DNA from 2 places in the Streptomyces sp. CA-135486 genome. Region 1 is predicted to be linked to the other one. Evidence: predicted binding sites of a transcription regulator. Region 1 holds the regulator's gene; the other holds the start of a gene.
The links. Region 1 encodes HrcA, which represses chaperone genes, less so after heat shock. Its sites were predicted from a motif close to TTNGCACTCNGNNNNNCNGAGTGCNAA; they were not measured.

Region 2: groL (chaperonin GroEL) is a predicted target of HrcA. The motif match lies at 4,435-4,461, and genes of this name have one in related genera.

What each region holds. Positions count from the first base shown of each region.
Region 1 is NZ_JBNJMM010000001.1:1,335,539-1,343,366, forward strand. Features, by position in the region: gene ACQEVG_RS05945 (SpoIIE family protein phosphatase) at 28-1,980, shown strand; gene hemW (radical SAM family heme chaperone HemW) at 2,055-3,287, shown strand; gene ACQEVG_RS05955 (DUF3097 domain-containing protein) at 3,371-4,174, opposite strand; gene ACQEVG_RS05960 (MBL fold metallo-hydrolase) at 4,184-4,906, opposite strand; gene hrcA (heat-inducible transcriptional repressor HrcA) at 5,084-6,109, shown strand; gene dnaJ (molecular chaperone DnaJ) at 6,110-7,246, shown strand; gene ACQEVG_RS05975 (nitronate monooxygenase) at 7,519-7,828, shown strand, end outside.
Region 2 is NZ_JBNJMM010000001.1:320,524-328,351, reverse strand. Features, by position in the region: gene ACQEVG_RS01620 (hypothetical protein) at 1-599, opposite strand, end outside; gene ACQEVG_RS01615 (hypothetical protein) at 596-1,618, opposite strand; gene ACQEVG_RS01610 (hypothetical protein) at 1,834-2,043, shown strand; gene ACQEVG_RS01605 (DUF1036 domain-containing protein) at 2,048-2,398, shown strand; gene ACQEVG_RS01600 (DUF397 domain-containing protein) at 2,412-2,663, shown strand; gene groL (chaperonin GroEL) at 2,687-4,309, opposite strand; gene ACQEVG_RS01590 (cold-shock protein) at 4,680-4,883, opposite strand; gene ACQEVG_RS01585 (MoaD/ThiS family protein) at 5,314-5,589, opposite strand; gene thrC (threonine synthase) at 5,616-6,896, opposite strand; SAM riboswitch class I at 6,914-7,041, opposite strand; gene ACQEVG_RS01575 (glucosyl-3-phosphoglycerate synthase) at 7,186-7,828, shown strand, end outside.

The DNA.
Region 1 (7,828 bases):
AGGAGCCACACCGTGGGGTCCTTTCCGATGCAGCGCGATACGGTCCAACGCTCAACGCCGTTGTACCCGTTACGGGATGACGCACGGTCGATTTCGCGCACCAGTCTGCCGGGCAACCCCCTCGCGCCGTCCGCCGCACGCCGCTTCGTACGCGCCGCCCTCGCCGACTGGACCAACCTCGGCCTGCTCGCCACCTGCGCCTTCTGCCGAGGGACGGCCGGCAGCGGGGGCTGCCAGCCGGGCCGGCACAGTACGGACCGGCTCGCGGACGACGCCGTACTCGTCGTCAACGAACTGGTCACCAACGCCGTCGTGCATGCGGGCACCACCGTCGAACTCCTCTGCCGGCTCGAGGAGCAGGCCGACGGCGAGCCGGCCGCGCTGGTGATCGAGGTCTCCGACCATCACCCGGCCAGGGCCGTACGGAACGAACCGGACGGCGAGGACCGGACCGGCACCCCTGAGTACGGGCGCGGCCTCCATCTCGTCGGCGCCCTCGCGGAGCGCTGGGGCATCACCTACCTCACGGCCCTCAAGACCGTCTGGGCCCGGCTGCCCGTCGACGGCTGGGACACCTGCCCGCTGCCCGGCGCCGAACCGGCAATGCAACGCGGACTGCGCGCCGCCGAGATCCTCGCGCCCGCGCCGCGCCGCGCCGTCCGCGAGGACCAGGACTGGCTCAGCCGCGGCGCGCTCTCCTTCCTCGCCGAAGCGTCCGACCTGCTCGCCGGGCAACTCGACGAGGACATGGTCGCCGCGCTGGCGGGGCAGTTGCTGGTGCCGCGGCTCGCCGACTGGTGCGCGATCTGGCTGGAGGGCGAGGCCGGGCGCGCGGGGTGGGGCACGGGCGGCCCGTCGGGGGCCGCGCAACGGCTCGCCCGCGTCTGGCACGGCGACGAGTCCCGGATCGAGAAGCTGCGCGAGGTCCTCGGCAAGGAGCCGCCACGGCTGCCCGAAACACCGCGCAACGGGCCGGTGTCGATCCCCTGGCCGACCGAGGGCGAACCCGGCGAAGAGGAGGGGACGGCGCTGGCCTACCGACTCGTCGCGGGCGGGCGCGGGCTCGGCACACTGGTCGTCGCCCGGCACGGGCCGGGGCGCGTGCCCGATGAAGTGACCGCGCTGATCGAGGACTTCGCCCGGCGGGTGGCTCTGGCGATCGGCGCGGCCCGCCAGTACACCCGGCAGGCCACCATCAGCAGGATCCTGCAGCGCGGGCTGCTGCCGGGCAAGGTCGGGGAGATCCCCGGCGTCGACCAGTTCCTCGTGTACGAGCCGAGCGACGACGGAGTCGCGGGCGGCGACTTCTACGACATCTTCCCGGCGGGCTCGGGCGGCCGCTGGTGCTTCATGCTCGGCGACGTCCAGGGCAGCGGGCCCGAGGCCGCCGTCGTGACCGGGCTCGCCCGGCCCTGGCTGCGGCTGCTCGCTCGCGAGGGATACCAGGTCGGCGCGGTGCTCGACCGGCTGAACGGACTCCTCCTCGACGATGCGATGGAGGCGGCCGAGGCAGCCGCGCTGATGGTGGCTGCCGCGGGCGGGCAGGGGCTGCCGGAGGGGCCGCAGGCGCGGTTCCTCTCCGTCCTCTACGGCGAGCTGGTGCCCTTTGCGCAGGGCGGCGTGCGGTGCACAGTCGCGAGCGCGGGCCATCCCCTGCCGCTGCTGCTGAGGCCCGACGGCCGGGTGCTCACGGCGGCTGAGCCGCAGGTGCTGCTCGGGGTCGTCGAGGACGTGGCCTACCAGAGCCAGACCTTCGACCTGGAACCTGGCGACACGCTGCTCTGCGTCACGGACGGGGTGACGGAGCGGCGCTCGGGGGCGCGGATGTTCGACGACGGGGACGGGCTCGCGCGGGTGCTGGCGAGCTGCGTGGGGCTGACCGCGCAGGGGGTGGCCGAGCGGATCAGGCAGGCGGTGCACGAGTTCGCGGAGACGCCGCCGGGAGACGATCTCGCGCTGCTGGTGCTGCGGGCGCAGTAGCCGTGCCGTGCCACGTCCTGGGTGCCCACAGGCGACGTGCCGGGCCACGTCCTGGGTGACGGACAATGGGGGGCATGCCTTCCGTACTGCCCGATGGTGAGCCGATGCCCGAGAACGGGACGCTGCCCGCGTCCGCGCTCGAGGGCGCCGGAGACCGGCCGCTCGCCTTCTATCTGCATGTGCCGTACTGCGCGACCCGCTGCGGCTACTGCGACTTCAACACCTACACGGCGACCGAGCTGCGCGGCTCGGGCGGCGTGCTGGCCTCCCGCGACAACTACGCCGCGACGCTCACCGACGAGGTGCGGCTGGCCCGGAAGGTGCTCGGCGACGACCCGCGACAGGTCCGGACCGTGTTCGTCGGGGGCGGTACGCCGACGCTGCTCGCCGCCGCCGATCTCGTACGGATGCTGGATGCCGTACGGGAGGAGTTCGGGCTCGCGGACGACGCGGAGATCACCACCGAGGCGAATCCGGAGTCGGTGAACCCCGAGTATCTGGCGGAGCTGCGCGAGGGCGGCTTCAACCGGATCTCCTTCGGCATGCAGAGCGCGCGGCAGCATGTGCTGAAGGTGCTGGACCGTACACATACGCCGGGGCGGCCCGAGGCATGCGTGGCGGAGGCGCGGGCGGCGGGCTTCGGCCATGTGAACCTCGACCTGATCTACGGCACGCCGGGGGAGTCCGACGACGACTGGCGCGCGTCGCTCGCCGCGGCGGTGGGCGCGGGTCCCGACCACATCTCGGCGTACGCGCTGATCGTGGAGGAGGGCACGCAGCTGGCGCGGCGGATCCGGCGCGGTGAGGTCCCGATGACGGACGACGACGTCCACGCGGACCGGTATCTGATCGCCGACGACGTGCTGTCGCGCGCCGGTTTCGACTGGTACGAGGTCTCCAACTGGTCGACCTCCCGGGCGGGCCGGTGCCTGCACAACGAGCTGTACTGGCGCGGCGCGGACTGGTGGGGCGCGGGACCCGGGGCGCACAGCCATGTGGGCGGCGTGCGCTGGTGGAACGTGAAGCACCCGGGCGCGTATGCGGCGGCGCTGGCGGAGGGGCGGTCGCCGGGGGCGGGCCGCGAGGTGCTCTCGCCGCAGGACCGCCGGGTGGAGCGCGTCCTGCTGGAACTGCGCCTGCGCGAGGGCGTGCCACTGTCGCTGCTCCGGCCCGCGGGCCTCGCGGCGGCGGGGCGCGCGCTGGGGGACGGCCTGCTGGAGTCGGGGGCGTACGAGGCGGGGAGTGCGGTGCTGACGTTGCGGGGGCGGTTGCTGGCGGATGCGGTGGTGCGGGACCTGGTGGACTGACGGGGCGGAGCCCTGCCGGGCCTTCCCGAGTGGGGGCTCCGCCCCGAGCCCCGCTCCTCAGTCGCCGGAGGGGCGGGACATTCCTACGGCGCCGTCACGAAATCGATCAGCTCCTCCACCCGCCCCAGCAGCTCCGGTTCCAGGTCCCTGTAGGACCGCACCCCGGAGAGAATCCGCTGCCACGCCGCCCCCGTGTTCTCCCGCCAGCCCAGTGCGCGGCAGACGCCCGTCTTCCAGTCCTGGCCGTGCGGGATCGACGGCCACGCCGGGATGCCCACCGAGGAGGGCTTCACCGCCTCCCACACGTCGATGTAGGGATGGCCCACCACCAGCACGTCCGCGCCCGTGACCCGGTCCGCGATGCGGGACTCCTTCGAGCCGGGGACCAGATGGTCCACCAGGACGCCGAGGCGTGCGTCCGGGCCGGGGGCGAAGTCGGCGACGATCGACGGGAGGTCGTCGATGCCCTCCAGGTACTCGACGACGACGCCCTCGATGCGCAGGTCGTCGCCCCAGACGCGTTCCACGAGTTCCGCGTCGTGGCGGCCCTCCACGTAGATGCGGCCCGCACGGGCGACACGGGCGCGCGCCCCCGGGACCGCTATCGATCCCGAGGCCGTACGGGCCGGGCGGGCCGGGCCCGCAGCCGAGGGGCGGACGAGGGTGACCACCTTCCCCTCCAGGAGGAAGCCCCGCGGCTCCAGCGGGAAGACCCGGTGCTTGCCGAAGCGGTCCTCCAGCGTCACCGTCCCCGCCTCACAGCGGATCACCGCACCGCAGAAGCCCGTCCCGACCTCCTCCACGACCAGATCGGGCTCGGCCGGCACCTCCGGTGCGGGCCGCGACTTCTTCCAAGGCGGGGTCAGATCCGGGCTGTAGCTGCGCATTCGGCGACGCTACGACACCCCGAAGCGCGCCGCCAGCATGTCTCGCTGCGCGCGTACGAACGCCGCGTCCACGACCGCCCCGTGCCCCGGCACATACACCGCGTCCTCGCCGCCCAGTGACAGCAGCCGGTCCAGCGCCGCCGGCCAGCGGGACGGGATGGCGTCCGGGCCCGCCTGCGGCTCGCCGGACTCCTCCACCAGGTCGCCGCAGAACACCACCTCCGGGTCCCCCGGCACCAGCACCGCGAGGTCGTGGCCCGAATGACCGGGGCCCACGTTCGCCAGCAGCACCTGGCGGCCGCCCAGCTCCAGCGTCCACTCGCCGCACACCAGATGCTGCGGCACCACCAGCACGTCGACCGCCTCCGCCGCATCGGCGGCCAAGACCCCGTGGCGTACCGCCGAGCCCCGGATCGCGTCCCGGTCCCGCCGCATCAGATCCGCGATGCCCACCGCGCCGTACACCTCGGCCCCCGAGAACGCCGCCGTCCCCAGCACATGGTCGAAGTGGGGGTGACTCAGTGCGATATGCGTCACGCGGCGGCCGGGCAGCAGCGCCTGTGCCTGAGTGCGCAGCTCGGCGCCCTCACGCAGTGTGGAGCCCGTGTCGTACATGAGGACACGGTCCTCACCGGCGATCAATCCGGTGGTCGCGTCCCAGACCGGCAGCCGTCGACGCCCCACCCCGTCGGCCAACCGCTCCCAGCCGAAGTCTTCCCAACTGACGTCCATACCGCGACGCTACTGGCAGCGACCGGCACAGCGCGCGGTAGCGTGGTCGGCTGTCCTGGCTGGCGGCCCTTGCTAGGGGTGTACCTCACCGCCGTACACTGGCACGGGGAAAATGCTGGCACTCGTACGCAGCGAGTGCCAGGCACCACCGAGGAACCACAGCTGGAGGTGTGCGCGATGCTCAGCGAACGCAGACTCGAGGTGCTGCGCGCCATCGTCCAGGACTATGTCGGCACCGAGGAGCCCGTCGGCTCCAAGGCGCTCACCGAGCGTCACAAGCTCGGCGTCTCGCCGGCGACCGTCCGCAACGACATGGCCGTGCTGGAGGACGAGGGCTACATCGCCCAGCCCCACACCAGCGCCGGCCGTATCCCCACGGACAAGGGTTACCGGCTCTTCGTCGACAAGCTGGCCGGCGTCAAGCCGCTGTCGTCGCCCGAGCGGCGCGCCATCCACAGCTTCCTGGACGGAGCCGTCGATCTCGACGACGTGGTCGGCCGTACGGTACGGCTGCTGGCGCAGCTGACCCGGCAGGTCGCCATCGTCCAGTACCCCTCGCTGACCCGGTCCACCGTCCGGCATGTGGAGCTCCTCTCCCTCGCGCCGGCCCGGCTGATGCTCGTGCTGATCACGGACACCGGGCGGGTCGAGCAGCGCATGATCGACTGCCCCGCGCCGTTCGGCGACAGCTCGCTCGCGGACCTGCGGGCCCGGCTCAACAGCCGGGTCGTCGGGCGCCGCTTCGCGGATGTGCCGCAGCTGGTGCAGGACCTTCCCGAGTCCTTCGATTCGGAGGACCGCGGGACCGTCTCCACGGTGCTCTCGACCCTGCTCGAGACCCTGGTCGAGGAGACCGAGGAGCGGCTGATGATCGGCGGCACCGCCAATCTGACCCGCTTCGGGCACGACTTCCCGCTGACCATCAGGCCGGTGCTGGAGGCGCTCGAGGAGCATGTGGTGCTCCTCAAACTGCTCGGTGAGGCGAAGGAATCGGGCGGCATGGGCATGACCGTACGGATCGGTCATGAGAACGCCCATGAGGGCCTCAACTCCACGTCCGTCGTCGCGGTGGGCTACGGTTCGGGCGACGAGGCAGTTGCCAAACTCGGCGTGGTCGGACCGACCCGCATGGACTACCCCGGAACGATGGGAGCGGTACGCGCAGTGGCACGTTACGTCGGACAGATCCTGGCGGAGTCGTAAGTGGCCACGGACTACTACGCCGTACTCGGCGTACGCCGCGACGCGTCCCAGGACGAGATCAAGAAGGCCTTCCGCCGGCTTGCCCGTGAACTCCACCCGGATGTGAATCCGGACCCGAAGACGCAGGAGCGCTTCAAGGAGATCAACGCCGCGTACGAGGTGCTGTCGGACCCGCAGAAGAAGCAGGTCTACGACCTCGGCGGGGACCCGCTGTCGCAGGCGGGCGGCGGTGGCGCGGGCGGCTTCGGAGCCGGTGGCTTCGGAAACTTCTCGGACATCATGGACGCGTTCTTCGGGACGGCGTCGCAGCGGGGACCGAGGTCGCGCACGCGGCGAGGCCAGGACGCCATGATCCGCCTGGAGATCGACCTCAACGAGGCGGCCTTCGGCACGACGAAGGACATCCAGGTCGACACGGCCGTCGTGTGCACCACGTGCTCCGGCGAGGGCGCCGCGCCGGGCACCTCGGCGCAGACGTGTGACATGTGCCGTGGCCGTGGTGAGGTCTCGCAGGTGACGCGGTCCTTCCTGGGGCAGGTCATGACCTCGCGGCCGTGCCCGCAGTGCCAGGGCTTCGGCACGGTCGTGCCGACGCCGTGCCCCGAGTGCGCGGGCGACGGGCGTGTACGGTCCCGCCGGACTCTTACGGTCAAGATCCCGGCCGGTGTCGACAACGGGACGCGCATCCAGCTCGCCGGCGAGGGCGAGGTCGGGCCGGGCGGCGGCCCCGCGGGTGATCTGTACGTGGAGATCCACGAGCTGCCGCACCCGGTCTTCCAGCGGCGCGGCGACGATCTGCACTGCACGGTGACGATCCCGATGACGGCGGCGGCGCTGGGCACGAAGTGCCCGCTGGAGACGCTGGACGGGATGGAAGAGGTCGACATCCGCCCGGGCACGCAGTCGGGCCAGTCGATCCCGCTGCACGGGCGCGGGATCACGCACCTGCGGGGCGGGGGGCGCGGCGACCTGATCGTGCACGTCGAGGTGATGACGCCGTCGAAGCTGGACGCGGACCAGGAGAGGCTGCTGCGGGATCTGGCGAAGCTGCGGGGCGAGGAACGGCCACTGGGCCAGTTCCAGCCGGGCCAGCAGGGTCTGTTCTCCCGCCTGAAGGACGCGTTCAACGGTCGGTAGGGTCTGGGCCGGCGGGGGCGCGTGAGCTGCGCGCGCCTGTCGGCGGGTCCGCCCCGCGTGGGTACCGCAGACCTTGCGCGGTCGCGCAGCCGACGGCGGACGGGGCTCGGGGGCATGCCCCCCGGTTTCGGGAAATGGCCGGGTGGGGGAAATCGCACCCCAGAGCTCGGCCGCGGCGCCGCAGCGGGGGCCCGCACAGCCCCGCCCACGCCCTCTTTCGGGCACCGAACACCCGATTCGGTGCCGCGCCGGTGACGTGGCACCATGCCTGCATGTCCTCCGCACTGACCGATCTCTGCCGGCACCCGATCGTGCAGGCCCCCATGGCGGGCGGCGCATCCTGTCCCCCCTTGGCCGCCGCCGTGTCCGAAGCCGGTGGGCTCGGGTTTCTCGCTGCCGGGTACAAGACCGCGGACGGCATGTACCAGGACGTCAAACAGGTCCGCGGGCTCACCTCGCAGCCCTTCGGCGTGAATCTCTTCATGCCGCAGCCGGGCACGGCCGACCCCGCCGCCGTCGAGGTCTACCGGCATCAGCTCGCCGGTGAGGCGGCCTGGTACGAGACGCCCCTGGGCGACCCCG
Region 2 (7,828 bases), 1.0 Mb from region 1:
GCGATCGTCGTGAGCGGCACCAGCAGATCGAAGAGCGCGGGGTGGAGGGGGATCAGCGGGAGCAGAAGCAGCGGCGGCGCCCAGGCGTGACGCAGTACGCGCAGCGGTGTCGCCGCCGCGCCGGGGTCGCGCTGCACTCGGCGGTGCGCGGCGAGGGCGGCGAACGCGGCGGCGGCGCCGAGCAGCACCGGGAGATAGAGGGCGTCGACGCTGCGGAGCAGATAGTCGCGGGTGGAGAAGTGGAACACGGTGTCGCGGAGCCCGAGGGCTTTGGCTTCGGCGTCGGTGCTGGACCAGCCGAAGTAGAAGAGCACGGCGGTGAAGAGGGAAATGAGCGAGCCGACGGTCCCGATGAACTCGGTGAGGCCGGCGCCTCTGGGTGGTTCGGGCGCAGTCGCGGCGCCGCCGTCCGGCTCGGGTTCCGGTTCCGGGTCCGGGTCGCCGCCGGGGTCCGGTCCCGGGTCCGGGTCGCCGGGGTCCGGGTCCGGTCCCGGGTCCGGGTCGCCGGGGTCCGGGTCCGGTCCCGGGTCCGGGGCGGGATCGGCGTCAGGGCCTGTTGGACTGCCGGCGGCAGGCGGTGCCGGGTCCGGGGCGGTCACGACACCGAGACGGAGGAAGGCGAAGGGGAGTCCGTGGTCGGGGAGTCCGGGTCCGGGGATTCCCCGCCCGAACCCGGGTTCGCCGACCCGTCAATTCTGATCGCGCCACGTTTGGTCATTGAGCCGCCCCCCTCGAAATGGAGGGTCAGATCCACCAGCCCGGCTCCCGTGAAGGACTCCGGTAGCTCGAAGGCGACCGTGGCGCCCTCGCAACATTGCTTGTGGCGCGGTTCCAGCGTCAGCACTTCGCCCCCCTCAACCTCGAGATCCACGTTCATGACCTCGCTCGGCCAGGTGCCCTCCACCCGGAACCCCCAGTACGGCGGCTTCAACACGACCTCGGGCCCGGGGACCACCGCGGTGATACGCTGCGGGCATGCGGTGGTGTCACCCGAACTCCGGTGCAGCGTGACCTTCCCCTGCGGGTACTGACGATGCCAGTTCACCACCTGCTTCAGCATCCGGTACGCCGCCGTCTCGCGGCAGCCGCCGTGTGTGAACCCGGGCCCGTGCAACGAGTCGTACAGCCGCACCGCCTCATTCCACTGCGAGGTGTCACCCTTCGCCGCCAAACAGGCCAGCGTCAGCGCATGAACGAGCTTCCACGACTTGCTCCCGGTGCTGTGCTGCCTGACGGCATCGCGAGCGTCGGAACACTTGAACACCCACAACTGGTCGTAGATGTCCTCCGGGTCGATCCCGACGTTCGTATTGGGCGAGTCGGGCCCCGGCGGTAACCACGCGAACTCGGCGTCCCTGTCGTTGCCGCCGTTCCCGCCACCGTTCCCGCCACCGCCGTTCCCCGAGCCGCCGGACCCCTCGTCGTCGGAGGGATGCCACGTGGGCCCCCCGGAGTCCGGGCCCGAGCTCCACTCACCGCCGTCCGCACCCGCGCTTCCCCGCGGCGGCGCGCTCTCCCCGTCGCCTCCGCCACCGCAGCCCGTCAGTACCAAGGCCGCGGCGAGCACCCCCGACACCAGCACTCCGCAGCGCCTGCCCAGCCCAGTTCGACCAGCCATGGGACCCCCCGTACATGCCCGATGGCTACTCATCATGACCAGGCGGGCCCGCCGCGAGAAAGATGGCGCACAGGCCTCGTCCGAGAAAATTCCCCACCATTGTGCGCGGCAGTTTCCCGCGCAACCCCAGCCTCTCCGGCAGCACGCCAAACGGGCTGATGGGCCATGCTCACTGTCGCTGCACATCCCGAACTGCCGCACAGAGGAGTTGATCGATGGCGAATGAGGAAGCCGAGAACGAACCCGGGGCCGTCGAACTGCCGGACCCGTCGGGGCCCGGCGCCGATCCCCGCGTGGCGCTGGGCGAGGAGCCCGTCCGCCGCGTCGCCGCGGTATCCCCGGCACGGGCTCCAGGTCGTTCCCACGGGGAAGCGTCGCACTCGCCGGGTGTCGTGGACACTGCGGACCCGCAGTCGGAGGGGTGAGACCGTGGGCCTGACCATCCGCAACCAGTATTCGGCGCGCGTATACGTCGCGATCAGGTTCTACGACAACTCCTGCCCCCACAACACGGGGCCGCACCTCATGGGGTGGTGGGGCATGGACCCGGGCAGGAGTGCGCTGGTCTACGCGAACGATGTGAACCAGTACAGCCCCATGTGGTTCTACTTCGCCGAGGCCGCGAACAGCCCGGTCTGGGCCGGACCGCATGTCGTCCAGATTCCGAACCAGGCATTCAACCGGTGCGAGAAACCAGGGGTGTCCGGCGGGTACGCACGAGGCTTCCGCGAACTCTATGTCGGCGACAATGAGGACTTCACCCTCACCCTCACGGGGTAGCCGCGGCTGAGCGTTGCAGCAGCACCTGACGCGACGCCGGCCAGGTGCTGCCGTCGGCCGCACCGGCATCGTCCCCGTCCGCGACTCCAAGAACCCCCACGGTCCGAAGCTCGTGTTCCGGGCCTCGTCCTGGTCCGATTCACGCTCCCCGACCCGGTCAACATCACCCTCGGCACCGAAAGGCTCAAGGACTTCGCCCACTGAGCCCCGGGAACGCCCGAGGGCGGCACCCCCTGGGAGTAGGGGTGCCGCCCTCGGTACGTAACCGGGCTACCGAGCCGAAGAGGCTCAGAAGTCCATGTCACCGCCCGGCATGCCGCCCGGAGCGGCCGCAGAGGCCTTCTCCGGCTTGTCGGCGATGACGGCCTCGGTGGTCAGGAACAGCGCCGCGATGGAGGCCGCGTTCTGCAGGGCAGAGCGGGTCACCTTCGCGGGGTCGATGATGCCCTCGGCGATCATGTCGACGTACTCACCGGTCGCGGCGTTGAGGCCGTGACCCACGGTCAGGTTGCGCACCTTCTCCACAACGACGCCGCCCTCAAGGCCGGCGTTGACCGCGATCTGCTTCAGCGGGGCCTCCAGGGCCAGCTTCACAGCGGCGGCACCCGTGGCCTCGTCACCCTCGAGCTCAAGCTTCTCGAAGACGGCGGACGCCTGGATGAGCGCGACGCCACCACCGGCGACGATGCCCTCCTCGACGGCGGCCTTGGCGTTGCGCACCGCGTCCTCGATGCGGTGCTTGCGCTCCTTGAGCTCGACCTCGGTCGCGGCGCCGGCCTTGATGACGGCCACGCCGCCGGCCAGCTTCGCGAGGCGCTCCTGGAGCTTCTCGCGGTCGTAGTCCGAGTCGGAGTTCTCGATCTCGGCACGGATCTGGTTGACGCGACCGGCAACCTGGTCGCTCTCGCCCGCGCCGTCGACGATCGTGGTCTCGTCCTTGGTGATGACGACCTTGCGGGCGCGGCCCAGCAGGTCCAGGCCGGCGTTCTCGAGCTTGAGGCCGACCTCCTCGGAGATGACCGTGCCGCCGGTGAGGATGGCGATGTCGTTCAGCATCGCCTTGCGGCGGTCGCCGAAGCCCGGGGCCTTGACGGCGACGGACTTGAAGGTGCCGCGGATCTTGTTGACGACCAGGGTCGACAGGGCCTCGCCCTCGACGTCCTCGGCGATGATCAGCAGCGGCTTGCCGGACTGCATGACCTTCTCGAGGAGCGGCAGCAGGTCCTTGACCGAGCTGATCTTCGAGTTGACGATCAGGATGTACGGGTCGTCGAGCGACGCCTCCATACGCTCCATGTCGGTGGCGAAGTACGCCGAGATGTAGCCCTTGTCGAAGCGCATACCCTCGGTGAGCTCCAGCTCCAGACCGAAGGTCTGGGACTCCTCGACGGTGATGACGCCTTCCTTGCCGACCTTGTCCATGGCCTCGGCGATGAGCTCACCGATCTGGGTGTCGGCAGCGGAGATGGAGGCGGTCGAAGCGATCTGCTCCTTGGTCTCCACGTCCTTGGCCTGCTCGAGCAGGGCACCGGAGACGGCCTCGACGGCCTTCTCGATGCCACGCTTGAGGGCCATCGGGTTGGCGCCGGCGGCTACGTTGCGCAGGCCCTCGCGTACGAGCGCCTGAGCGAGAACGGTCGCGGTGGTCGTACCGTCGCCGGCGACGTCGTCCGTCTTCTTGGCGACTTCCTTGACCAGCTCGGCGCCGATCTTCTCGTACGGGTCCTCGAGCTCGATCTCCTTGGCGATGGAAACACCATCGTTGGTGATCGTGGGGGCGCCCCACTTCTTCTCGAGGACGACGTTACGGCCCTTGGGGCCAAGGGTGACCTTGACGGCGTCGGCGAGCTGGTTCATCCCGCGCTCGAGACCGCGCCGTGCCTCCTCGTCGAACGCGATGATCTTGGCCATGTGAAGTGGTCCTCCCGGACTGGGGTGGATTCTCCGGACCGCGCCTGGCGCCCGCGACGGACGGCCTGCAGGCCTTGTGGTTCCTTGCCCCACCCGGCTTGCGGACCTCACCGACCCGGTCCTCGTTGTCACTCTCACTGTCAGAGTGCTAACGCCAATGATTAGCACTCGACCCATGAGAGTGCAAGCGCCCGAAGGGCTCCGTGAGGGGTGGTGGTCGGGCGACGGGTGGGCGCAAGCGCCCGAAGGGCTCCGTGCGGGGCGCGGGGCGGGCGCAGGCGCGTGGACGCGCACGAGGGGCCCGCATCCCTCGCGGGATGCGGGCCCCTCGGCGTGAGCGTGAGTGCGTCGGTGGTCGATCGCGCCGAGATCAGACGGCGAGCTTGACCATGTCCGCCTGCGGCCCCTTCTGGCCCTGCGAGATCTCGAATTCAACTCGCTGACCCTCTTCAAGGGTGCGGTAGCCGTCCATCTGGATCGCACTGTAGTGGACGAAAACATCCGCACCACCGTCGACCGCGATGAAGCCGTACCCCTTCTCCGCGTTGAACCACTTGACGGTGCCCTGAGCCATGCCTAACTCCCCTATTACTGGCCCTTGCGCAGGACCGCACTTCGCGGACCCGGGTCAGACCTCACCCCGACAGGAGGGGTGTGCGCCGGAACGCGTCGACCGCGGCTGAATGTATCTGCCCAACTGCCCTCTGCAACAGGTCAATCGGACGAGAATTCCGAGCGCGCGCGAACGGAAAATTGACCTGAATTCAAGAAATTACGGGGCAAGTCGGGCCCGGCAAATCACACCTAAGAGAGGCAATTCGATCGACCATATTGGCTGCTTCTTGTCAGGCTCGGGCGCATTCTCATATGCGGCCGGCACACGCAGCGGAGGGGGGCTTCCCCAACTGTACCGCGCTCAACCATACAGAATTGCCCCCTCCGCTTCTCTTGCGGAGAGGGCAATACGCGTAACTCTGTGTGCCGTCCGACACGGCGTCTGACGATCAGCCTCCGGCGACGGCGGGGATGATCGAAACTCCCGCCCCGTCCGGCGTCGCCGTCTCGAGTCCCTGCTCGAAACGCACGTCGTCGTCATTCACGTACACGTTCACGAAGCGGCGCAGCTTGCCCTGGTCGTCGAGGACCCGGGCGGCGATGCCGGCGTGGTTCTTCTCCAGGTCGGCGATCACCTCGGAGAGGGTCGCGCCCTGGGCCGAGACCTCGGCCTGACCGCCCGTGTAGGTACGGAGAATGGTGGGGATGCGGACGTTGACACTCATGGTGCGTGCCTTTCTCGGGAGTCGGATCAGCCGGCCAGGCCGGCGTCGCGGAACGCGTCCAGGCTCGGGCGAATCGTCGCGGTCGGGCCGGTCGTCGGCGCCACCGCGTCCAGGGTCTTGAGGCCGTCGCCGGTGTTGAGGACGACCGTGGTGAGCGCCGGGTCGAGCACGCCCGCCTCGATCAGCTTCCGCGTCACGCCCACGGTCACGCCACCCGCGGTCTCCGCGAAGATGCCCTCCGTGCGAGCGAGCAGCTTGATCGCGTCGACGATCTGCTCGTCGTTGACGTCCTCGACCGCGCCGCCCGTGCGGCGGGCGATGTCCAGGACGTACGGGCCGTCGGCCGGGTTGCCGATCGCCAGCGACTTGGCGATGGTGTTCGGCTTCTGGGGGCGTACGACGTCGTGTCCGGCCTTGAAGGCGGTCGACACCGGCGAGCAGCCCTCGGCCTGGGCGCCGAAGATCTTGTACGGCTTGTCCTCGACCAGGCCGAGCTTGATCAGCTCCTGCAGACCCTTGTCGATCTTCGTGAGCTGCGAGCCCGAGGCGATGGGGACGACGATCTGGTCCGGCAGCCGCCAGCCGAGCTGCTCGCAGATCTCGTACGCCAGCGTCTTGGAGCCCTCGCCGTAGTACGGGCGGAGGTTGACGTTGACAAAGCCCCAGCCCTCGCCGAGCGGGTCGCCGATGAGCTCCGAGCAGAAGCGGTTGACGTCGTCGTAGTTGCCCTCGATGCCGACGAGCTCGCCGCCGTACACCGCGGCCATGACGACCTTGCCCTGTTCCAGGTCGTGCGGGATGAACACGCAGGAGCGGAAGCCGGCCCGCGCGGCGGCGGCGCCGACCGCGCCGGCGAGGTTGCCGGTGGAGGAGCAGGACAGGGTGGTGAAGCCGAAGGCGCGCGCGGCCTCGACGGCGATGGCGACAACGCGGTCCTTGAAGGAGTGCGTCGGGTTGCCGGAGTCGTCCTTGATGTACAGGCCGCCGGTGACGCCCAGCTCACGGGCGAGGTTGTCGGCCTTGACGAGCTTGGTGAAGCCGGGGTTGATGTTCGGCTTCTCGGCCACGTCGGCGGGGACGGGCAGCAGCGGGGCGTACCGCCAGATGTTGTCCGGACCCGCTTCGATCCGCTTCCTCAGCGCCTCGGGGTCGCCGACCGGCAGGTCGTACGCGACTTCCAGCGGCCCGAAACAGGAGGCACAGGCGAAGATCGGACCGAGCTCGAAACGCTCTCCGCATTCGCGACACGAGAGCGCCGCGGCGGGACCGAGGTTCACGGGGGTGGTTGCGACAGTCTGCACAGCCATGGTGGCGAGGCCCTTTCTCCTCATCTTCCTCGTGACGCATTTCGCCACAAGACGGAATTGGCACCTTCCCCACCGTGACCTCGCGGTCGGCGGGAGGGTTGCCGGGGCTTCAACGGGCCGTTCCCTCTGCCCCTCTGGATGAGCGGTATTCGATTGTCAGCGAGACGACCCCGGCATGCGACGGTCATCCGCGTTGTTCAAGACTGTAACCGAAGGCGGGGACGGTTGAGATAGTCGTCCGAACCGCGAGATGGATCACTAGCCGATCACTAGCCAGGGAGTAACGAGCGTGCTGGAAGAGGTGGAGCGCTGGCTGACCAGGCGTTCCTGGTCGGCGGCCGACCGCCCGCTCGGCAGGCTGATGGCCGCCAAGCGCGGTACGACCATCAGCGTCGTCCTGCCCGCGCTCGACGAGGAGTCGACCGTCGGCGAGATCGTCACCGTGATCCGGCGCGAGCTGATGGAGGCCACGGCGCTGGTCGACGAGCTGGTCGTGATCGACTCCGGCTCCAGCGATCGTACAGCCGAGGTGGCCGCGGCGGCCGGCGCCCGGGTGGTGCACCGGGACGCGATCCTGCCCCGGATACCGGCCGTCCCCGGCAAGGGCGAGGTGCTGTGGCGCTCGCTGATGGTGACCAGCGGCGACATCGTCTGCTTCGTCGACGCCGACCTGCGGGAGTTCTCGGCGGACTTCGTCTCCGGAATCGTCGGGCCGCTGCTGACCGACCCCGAGGTGCAGTTCGTCAAGGCGATGTACGACCGGCCGCTGGGTCCCGGGTTCGATCCGCCCGCCTCTGGCAGGACACCGGGGCAGGGCGGCAGGGTCACCGAGCTGGTGGCGCGCCCGCTGCTCAATCTGCACTGGCCGCAGCTGGCCGGTTTCGTCCAGCCGCTGGGCGGGGAGTACGCGGCACGGCGCTCGCTGCTGGAGC